2 regions of the Pseudomonas sp. H2_A10 genome follow, and region 1 is predicted to be linked to the other one. Evidence: predicted binding sites of a transcription regulator. Region 1 holds the regulator's gene; the other holds the start of a gene.
What was found. The regulator FliA, encoded in region 1, starts transcription of late flagellar genes. The targets are predictions, from matches to a motif close to CTAAAGTTTNNNNNNNNNNNGCCGNTAA.
Positions count from the first base shown of each region.

Region 2: a site for FliA is predicted at 1,516-1,543, ahead of AB4O23_RS04995 (methyl-accepting chemotaxis protein). Genes of this name have one in related genera too.

Region 1 is NZ_CP162821.1:2,650,880-2,655,630, forward strand. Features, by position in the region: gene flhF (flagellar biosynthesis protein FlhF) at 10-1,326, shown strand; gene fleN (flagellar synthesis regulator FleN) at 1,431-2,264, shown strand; gene fliA (RNA polymerase sigma factor FliA) at 2,261-3,001, shown strand; gene AB4O23_RS12410 (chemotaxis response regulator CheY) at 3,171-3,545, shown strand; gene AB4O23_RS12415 (protein phosphatase CheZ) at 3,564-4,352, shown strand; gene AB4O23_RS12420 (chemotaxis protein CheA) at 4,364-4,751, shown strand, end outside.
Region 2 is NZ_CP162821.1:1,106,108-1,110,858, forward strand. Features, by position in the region: gene AB4O23_RS04985 (NorM family multidrug efflux MATE transporter) at 1-391, opposite strand, end outside; gene AB4O23_RS04990 (LysR substrate-binding domain-containing protein) at 544-1,464, shown strand; gene AB4O23_RS04995 (methyl-accepting chemotaxis protein) at 1,643-3,619, shown strand; gene AB4O23_RS05000 (YifB family Mg chelatase-like AAA ATPase) at 3,661-4,751, opposite strand, start outside.

The DNA of each region.
Region 1 (4,751 bases):
TAGTGGGTTATGCAAGTGAAGCGTTTTTTCGCCGCCGATATGCGTCAGGCCATGAAACTGGTCCGTGATGAGCTGGGCGCCGACGCCGCGATTATCGGTAACCGTCGTATTGCCGGCGGTGTCGAGCTGACGGCTGCCCTGGATTACACCCCCCAGGCCCTGGCGCCGCGCGTGCCGAACATGGAGCTTGAAGACGAGCTGCGCAAGACTGCCTCGCGCATCGTCTCGGCCCAGGCCGAACTGAGCATGCGCGGCGACAGCGATGCCACCACCAATCGCCAGTTGTTCGCCGGCCTGCCGCTGACGGCTGCCGAGCCGTTGGTCGAGCCCACTTTCATCGAACCGCCGCGTCCTGCCGCGCCCGCCCCGGCCGCCGCAGTCGACCAGCGCGCGTTCGACTCGATGCGCTTTGAACTCAATGGCCTGCGCGAGTTGCTCGAAGTGCAGCTCGGCTCGCTGGCCTGGACCCAACTGCAAGGCAGCAAACCGCAACAGGCCAACTTGTGGCGTCGCCTGCAACGCATCGGCCTGTCCGGCCCGTTGTCCCGCGACCTGTTGGCGCTGACCCACGAAATCGAAGAGCCTCGCCAGGCCTGGCGCATGTTGCTGGCCCACTTGGCGCGGATGATCACCACGCCACAGATCGAACCCTTGGAAGAGGGCGGAGTGATCGCCATGGTCGGCCCGGCCGGCATGGGCAAGACCACCACGCTGGCCAAGCTTGCCGCCCGTTATGTGCTTAAGTACGGCGCCCAGAATATCGCGCTGGTGAGCATGGACAGCTACCGTATCGGCGCCCAGGAACAGCTCAAGACCCTGGGCCGCATCCTCAATGTGCCGGTTACCCATGTCGACCCCGGTCAATCCCTGGCCAATGCCCTCGACCCGCTGCTGCGCAAGCGCGTGGTGCTGATCGACACCGCCGGCCTGCAAGCCAGCGACCCGGCGTTGCGTATGCAGCTCGAAAGCCTGGCCGGGCGTGGCATCAAGTCAAAAAATTACCTGGTGCTTGCAACCACCAGCCAGAAACAGGTTCTTACCGCTGCGTATCACAGCTACAAACGCTGCGGGCTGGCCGGTTGCATCCTGACTAAACTGGATGAAACCGCCAGCCTGGGTGAAGTGCTGAGCCTGGCTATCAGCCACGAACTGCCGGTGGCTTACCTGACCGATGGGCCGCGGATCCCGGATGATCTGCATCTGCCGCGCCGTCATCAGTTGGTCAGCCGCGCCGTCAGCGTACAAATGCAAGACGAGCCTAGCGAGGAAGCGATGGCCGACATGTTCGCCGATCTCTATCACAACCCGGCAAAACGGGTCGGTTGAGTCAGATGAACACCGTGAAAAGTATCTACATCGATGGTCTGCAAGCGATTCACGCGGCCAAGCCATGTAGCCTGCGTCTAAGCAAGACAAGGTAAAGAAATAAAATGGGCAGCATGCATCCCGTACAGGTGATCGCGGTGACCGGCGGCAAAGGTGGCGTCGGAAAAACTAACGTGTCAGTGAATTTGTCCCTGGCCCTGGCAGAACTTGGCCGTCGCGTCATGCTGCTGGATGCTGACCTGGGACTGGCGAACGTCGACGTTCTGCTGGGGTTGACGCCCAAACACACGCTTGCCGATGTGATCGAGGGGCGCTGTGAGCTGCGCGATGTGCTGCTTCAAGGCCCTGGCGGGATCCGCATCGTGCCGGCCGCCTCCGGCACCCAGAGCATGGTGCACCTGAGCCCGGCGCAGCATGCCGGCCTTATCCAGGCATTCAGCGATATCGGCGACAACCTCGACGTGCTGGTGATCGACACCGCCGCCGGGATCGGCGAATCCGTGGTCAGCTTCGTGCGCGCGGCGCAGGAAGTGTTGCTGGTGGTCTGCGATGAACCCACCTCGATCACCGACGCCTACGCCCTGATCAAATTACTTAACCGTGACTACGGCATGAACCGCTTCCGCGTACTGGCCAACATGGCCCAGAGCCCGCAGGAAGGGCGCAACCTGTTCGCCAAGTTGACCAAGGTCACGGATCGCTTCCTCGATGTCGCCTTACAATACGTCGGTGCAGTTCCCTACGACGAGTGTGTGCGCAAGGCTGTGCAAAAGCAGCGTGCGGTCTACGAAGCGTTCCCTCGTTCCAAATGCGCATTGGCGTTCAAGGCTATTGCCCAAAAGGTCGATACTTGGCCGTTGCCCGCCAACCCACGGGGGCATCTGGAGTTTTTCGTCGAGCGATTGGTACATCAGACGAGCGCAGGACCCGTGCTATGACAGCGAACGGCTATAACGCCTACAAGAAGTCCGCCCGTGACAGTCAGGGCGAGTTGATCGAGCGTTATGCGCCGCTGGTCAAGCGCATCGCCTATCACCTGCTGGCACGCCTGCCCGCCAGCGTCCAGGTAGAAGACCTGATCCAGGTCGGCATGATTGGCCTGCTCGAAGTGTCAACCAAATACGATGCCACCAAAGGCGCGAGTTTCGAGACGTATGCGGGTATCCGTATCCGGGGCGCCATGCTCGATGAAGTGCGCAAGGGTGATTGGGCGCCTCGTTCGGTACACCGCAATACGCGCATGGTCAGTGACGCAATTCGCGCAATTGAAGCAAAAACCGGTCGCGACGCTAAAGATCACGAAGTTGCGGCCGAACTCCAATTGAGTCTCGACGATTATTACGGGATTTTGAACGACACCTTGGGCAGCCGCCTGTTCAGTTTCGACGACCTGTTGCAGGACGGTGAACACGAAGGGCTGCACGAGGACGGCGCGAGTACTCATATGGAGCCGGCGCGAGACCTGGAAGATGAACGCTTTCAGGGTGCGTTGGCGGACGCGATTGCCAATTTGCCTGAGCGTGAGCGACTGGTATTGGCGCTGTACTACGACGAAGAGCTGAACCTCAAGGAAATCGGTGAGGTCCTGGGGGTCAGCGAATCGCGAGTCAGCCAGTTACACAGCCAGTGCGCCGCTCGCTTGCGGGGGCGTTTGGGAGAGTGGCGAGCGCGCTGACAGGCAGTGTGGGGACACTGCAAAGCGATACCGCGAAGGTGATGGATCTTCGCGGGTTCGGCCCGTGGTGCCCCCGGCAGTCCTTTTTGTGTAATGCCTGTTGATTGAAATGACGCGTCCAGGTGCTGGGCGCGTTTAAGACTGCTTGGAGGTCGAATTGGACAAGAACATGAAAATCCTCATCGTTGATGACTTCTCAACGATGCGGCGGATCATAAAAAACCTGTTGCGTGACCTTGGGTTCACAAACACGGTCGAGGCGGATGATGGCCTTACGGCGATTCCGATCCTCAACAGCGGGAGCATCGACTTTCTGGTAACCGACTGGAACATGCCGGGCATGACCGGTATCGACTTGCTGCGTCATGTGCGGGCCGACGAAAAGCTGCGCAGCCTTCCCGTGCTGATGGTCACCGCCGAAGCCAAGCGTGAGCAGATCATCGAAGCTGCCCAGGCGGGTGTTAACGGTTACGTGGTCAAGCCATTCACTGCACTGACTCTGAAAGAGAAGATCGAAAAAATCTTCGAACGCATCCACGGCTGATGCCATCGCGGGGGAGCTATGGAGCATAACGAAACGTCACAGGGAGACTTTGAGTCGACCCTGAAAAAACATGCTCACCAGTTGGTCGACAGCCTTGAAAAAGGCCAGTTCGGCGACGCGGTGCAGTTGATCCATGAGCTCAACCAGACCCGTGACCGCGGCCTGTATCAGGAAGTGGGCAAGCTCACACGCGAGCTGCACAGTGCGATTGTCAATTTCCAGATTGACCCGCACATGCCCCAGGCCGAAGAAATCTCACAGATCACCGATGCCACCGAACGCCTGTCCTATGTGGTCAGGCTGACTGAGGCGGCGGCCAACCGCACCATGGACCTGGTGGAGAACGCCACGCCCCTGGTCAACGGCATGGCCACTGAAGCCCAGGCCCTGAGCGCCGATTGGGGCCGCTTCATGCGCCGGGAAGTCGGGGCTGAGGAGTTTCGTGAGCTGGCACGTCGGGTTGAAGGCTTCTTGTCGCGCAGCGAGCAGGAAAACCGCACGGTTTCCAGCAACCTCAACGATATTTTGCTGGCCCAGGATTACCAGGACCTCACCGGTCAGGTGATCAAGCGTGTGACCCAGTTGGTCACCGAAGTGGAAAGCAACTTGCTCAAATTGGTGCTTATGGCAGGCCAGGTTGACCGTTTTGCCGGCATTGAACATGACCGCGAAGCGATCCTCTCGGAAAAAGATCCACAAAAACATCTCGCCAAGGGTGAAGGTCCGCAGATTCATGCCGATAAACGTGAAGACGTTGTGTCAGGTCAGGATGACGTAGATGACCTGTTATCCAGTTTAGGCTTCTAAGGAGCACCCACATGAGCTTCGGCGCCGATGAAGAGATCCTTCAGGATTTCCTTGTAGAGGCCGGCGAAATTTTAGAGCAACTGTCCGAGCAACTGGTCGAGCTGGAAAGCCGCCCGGATGATGCGAACCTGCTCAATGCAATTTTTCGCGGTTTTCACACTGTAAAAGGGGGCGCCGGCTTCCTCCAGCTCCATGAGCTGGTGGAGTGCTGCCACATCGCCGAGAACGTGTTCGACATCCTGCGCAAGGGTGAGCGTCACGTTGATTCGGAGTTGATGGACGTGATTCTCGAAGCACTGGATGCGGTCAACGGCATGTTCAGCCAAGTGCGTGAACGTGCCCCGATCACGGCGGCCACGCCGGAACTGTTGGCGGCCCTGGCGCGCTATGCAGAGCCTG
Region 2 (4,751 bases), 1.5 Mb from region 1:
GTCCCGCCGACTGCACGTTGGTTTCGGTCTGGCCGAACATCAGCAGCACCGGTTTGAGGTTCCATAGCAGCAAGGCCGCCGCCAGGGCCATCAGCCAGGCAAGCCAGAGCCCGGCCTGGGTCAGGCGGGTGGCGCCTTCGATATCGCCGGCGCCGTGACGGATAGCGACCAGCGTCCCCACGGCGGCAATCACGCCGATGCAGAAGATCGACACGAACGAATAACTCGCCGCGCCCAGGCCGCCGCCAGCCAGGGCTTCCGGGCTCAGGCGCGCCATCATCAAGGTGTCTGTCAGCACCATCAACATGTGCGCCAACTGCGAGGCAATCAGCGGCCCTGACAGCCGCAGAATGGCCCAGAGTTCGGTACGTGCCGGATGCTGCATGATCATCACGCTCAACAAATCAGAGGGTTGGGAGAGGGTTGATTCTCGGCGCTCTGCGCCCAATGCACAAAGGGATAAAAGCGATCGTTCGCATGATTAAAACTCATGCCTGATTGATTCTGGTAGGGTTCGGGCATTGCGCTGTCGGAGCTTTCAACATGTCTCGTCGTCTTCCTCCTCTGTATGCCTTGCGCGCATTTGAAGCGGCCTCCCGGCACCATTCCTTTACTCGCGCCGCTGAAGAGCTGTCGATCACCCAGAGTGCGGTGAGCCGGCATATCCGCACCCTGGAAGAACATTTCGCCTGCCGCCTGTTTCAGCGCAGCGGCCGCAATTTGCAGCTCACCGAAGCCGCGCGCCTGCTGTTGCCCGGCGTGCGCGAAGGGTTTGCCGCACTGGAACGGGCCTGCCACACCCTGAACGCCGAAGACGACATTTTGCGCATGAAGGCGCCGTCGACCCTGACCATGCGTTGGTTGTTGGCGCGGCTCAGTCGCTTCCGGGCGTTGCAGCCGGGCAATGAGGTGCAACTGACCAGCGCCTGGATGAGCGTGGATGAGGTGGATTTCAACCAGGAGCCTTTCGATTGCGCGGTGCTCTTGAGCAACGGGCATTTTCCAGCGGATTGGGAGGCCTGCTATCTGTTCCCCGAGCTGTTGATTCCGGTTGGCGCGCCGAACTTGTTGAGCGACGGGCCTTGGGATGTAAACCGCCTGGCCAGCGCCGAGTTGCTGCACCCCACGCCAGACCGTCGCGACTGGCGCAGTTGGCTGGAGCGCATGGGGTTGTCGTCCCAGGTTTCGCTCAAGGGCGGGCAGGTGTTCGATACGCTTGAGCTGGGCATGATCGCCGCCGCCCGTGGTTACGGCGTGTCCATGGGCGACCTGCTGATGGTGGCCGAAGACGTGGCCCAGGGGCGTTTGAGCCTGCCGTGGCCGACCGCGGTGGCCAGTGGGGAAAATTACTACCTGGTGTGGCCGAAAACCCGTCCCGGTGGTGAACGCTTGCGGCGCCTGGCGGATTTCCTTCAGGGCGAAGTGCAAGCCATGGTCCTGCCGGCGGTCGAGCGCCTCGATTGAGGGGGTTGCAGGCCTGGCGCGCAACCGTTTGCGTGATACCCCTGCGACTCGCTCAAGTATTGCCGAGCGCCGCCGAAGTAGGTGTGTTGGCACCATCGTCCTCCAACGTTTCCCACCAGATAATTTGCCGAGCAGCGCTATGAGATCAGGATGATCCTGGCCTCGGCCAGGAGCAGTCATGTCTCAACCTCGCGCCCGGATCGCCTCCCAGTTAGGCCTCGCATTAGCCTTGATTCTGGCTGTCGTCATCAGCGGCAGTACCGTTTTCGCCCTGCGGTCCCTCGATGCCGCCAACCTCGATACCCGCGAGGAGCACCTGGCCAGCGAAGCGCGTTTGCTCGCCGACCAGCTCAATACCTTCCACAGTACGTTGCGCGAAAGCACCCAGCGCCTGACGGGGTTGTTTGAGAAGCGCTTCAGCGCCGGGCTGTCAGTGCAGGCCGATCACCCGGTCACCGTGGCCGGGGTGCAGACGCCGAGCCTGTTGCTGGGCAGCGAAGTGCTCAACAACAACTTCACCGAAGTAGACGAGTTCAAGCAAATGTCCGGCGGCGTGGCCACGGTGTTCGTGCGCAGCGGCGACGACTTTATCCGCGTCAGCACGTCCCTGACCAAGCAGGACGGCAGCCGCGCGATCGGCACCGTGCTTGATCGCCAAGGCCCGGCTTACCAACGTGTTCTCGGTGGCCAGGCCTATATCGGGCGAGCAGTGTTGTTCGATCGGTCCTATATGACCCAGTACAGCCCTGTACGCGACGCCGGCGGCAAAGTGATTGCCGTGCTGTTCATCGGGTTTGACTACACCGACGCTCAGGCCGCGCAGTTCGAAAACCTCAAGCGCTTCCGCATCGGCCAGACCGGCTCCCTGGCGTTGCTCGACGAGCAGAAGCGCTGGCTGGTACCGCCGGCGGGTGTACAGGCGTTGGATCAGGCGGTGCCGGTGATGTTGGATCTGGCCAAGACCCCTGGCAAAGGCCGCTTCTGGAGCGACAAGAACGAAGATTTCTACAGTGTTTCGGTACCCTTCGACGGTGGCCCTTGGGCCGTGGTTGCGAGCATGCCGAAAGCTGAAATCCGCGCGGTTACCTGGGCGGTCGGGATTCGCCTGGTGATCGGCAGCGTGCTGGCGATGCTGCTGGCGGTGGGTGCCACGGTGTGGCTGCTGCGCAGCAAGCTGCAGCCGCTGAGCGACCTGGTGCGCCAGGCCGAAGCCTTGGGCGCGGGTGATTTGAGTGCACGCCTGAACGTGTCCAGCCATGACGAAATTGGCCAACTGGCGCGCAGTTTCAACCAAATGGGTGAAGCGCTGTCGACCATGGTTTCCCATATCCGCAAGGCAGCCGAAGAGGTCAATAGCCGTGCCCAGGCGCTGTCCGGTTTGTCTGGCGGTGCTTATGACGGCATGGAACAGCAGTCCGGCGAGATCACCAGCATGGCCGGCGCGGTTGAGGAGTTCAGCGCCACGTCGCTGAATATCGCCGACAATATGGGCGCCACCGAGCGCCTGGCCCAGGAAAACGCGCAACAAACCCGTATCGGTCGCAACTCGATGCAAGAGGCGTCGTCGTCCCTGGAACACATCGCCACCGCCCTGAACAGCACCGCGTCCGTGATCAACACCTTGGGCCAACGCTCCCAGGAGATCGGCGGAATCGTCGGCGTGATCACCTCCATCGCCGAGCAGACCAACCTGCTGGCGCTCAACGCCGCCATCGAAGCCGCACGGGCCGGTGAACAGGGTCGCGGTTTTGCCGTGGTAGCCGACGAGGTGCGCAACCTGGCGTCGCGTACCCGCGAAGCCACGGATGAGATTTCCGGGATGATCCAGAGCATCCAGAAGGAAACCGGCAATGCCATCAGCACCATGGAGCACGGCAATGCGCTGATGCAGGAAGGCCTGTCGCGCAACGCCGACGTGGCCTCGGCCCTGGCACGTATCGACGAGCAAAGCCGCTCGGCCGGTCAGCAGTTCGCAGCGATTACCACCGCGACCCAGGAGCAAAGCAGCACCGCGACCTTGCTCAGCAGCAACTTGCAGAGCATCGCGCTGGCCAATAGCGAGCAGCGTGAAGTGGTGTCGAATTTGGCGATTACCGCTAAGGAGTTGGAAACGTTGGCGGCGGGCCTGCGCCATGAAGTGGATCGGTTCCGCTGAGATTACGCTGTGCAAAATGTGCGAGGGGGCCTACGCCAGACTCAAGTGATTGCTGGGGGCCGGTATTGCAAGGCCTCCTTGAGATGATCGCGGGTGATCGCCTGCACCTGATCCAAGTCCGCCAGAGTGCGTGCCACCTTGAGTAGCCGATGTGCTGCGCGCAGCGACAACGTCAGCCGCTCGCAGGCACCCTCCAGCCAGCTTTCATCGGCTTTCAGCAATTGGCAGTGCTCGCGCAGGCTCGGTAGATCAAGGAAGGCATTGGCGCAGCCCTGGCGCCGTTGCTGACGGTCCCTGGCTTCGGCCACGTGGGCCGAGGCTGTAGCCGTCGTGTCACCGGCCTGCCGGGTTGGATTCAACGCGGTTGTTTCACGTGCCACGGTAAGGTGCAGGTCGATTCGATCCAACAGCGGCCCGGAGAGCTTGTTTCGATACCGCTGGATTTGCTCCGGCGTGCAGCGACAGCGCCCACTGGGTTCGCCCATATAGCCGCAAGGGCAGGGGTTCATGGCCGCCACCAGTTGGAAGCGCGCCGGGAAACTCACTCGGTCGCGAGCGCGGGAAATCACGATATGTCCCGACTCCAGTGGCTCGCGCAGCACCTCCAGTACTTTGCGATCGAACTCTGGCAATTCATCCAGGAACAACACCCCGTGATGCGCCAGGGTAATTTCCCCTGGCTGCGGTTTCGAGCCGCCACCCACCAGCGCCGGGCCTGAAGCGGAATGGTGCGGCTGGCGAAACGGCCGGTGTGGCCAGTGGCTCAGCGGCGCGAGGCTGACCACCGATTGGATCGCCGCCACTTCCAGAGCCTCCTGTTCGCTCAGTGGCGGTAGCAAACCGGGCAGGCGGCTGGCGAGCAAGGTCTTGCCGGTGCCCGGTGGCCCGCTGAACAGCAGGTTATGCGCACCCGCCGCTGCGATCAGCAATGCACGCTTGGCGGCGAGCTGGCCCTGCACTTCGCTCAAGTCTGGGTAGGGCTTGTTCAGGTACAGCAAGCCATCGGATTTGTAGGGCTCAATCGGCACCTGCCCATTCAAGTGCGCTACCACCTGCAGGAGGTGATCCACCGCTATCACCTTCAACCCGCAAGCCAGGCAGGCCTCCTCGGCATTCGCCCGCGGCACTATCA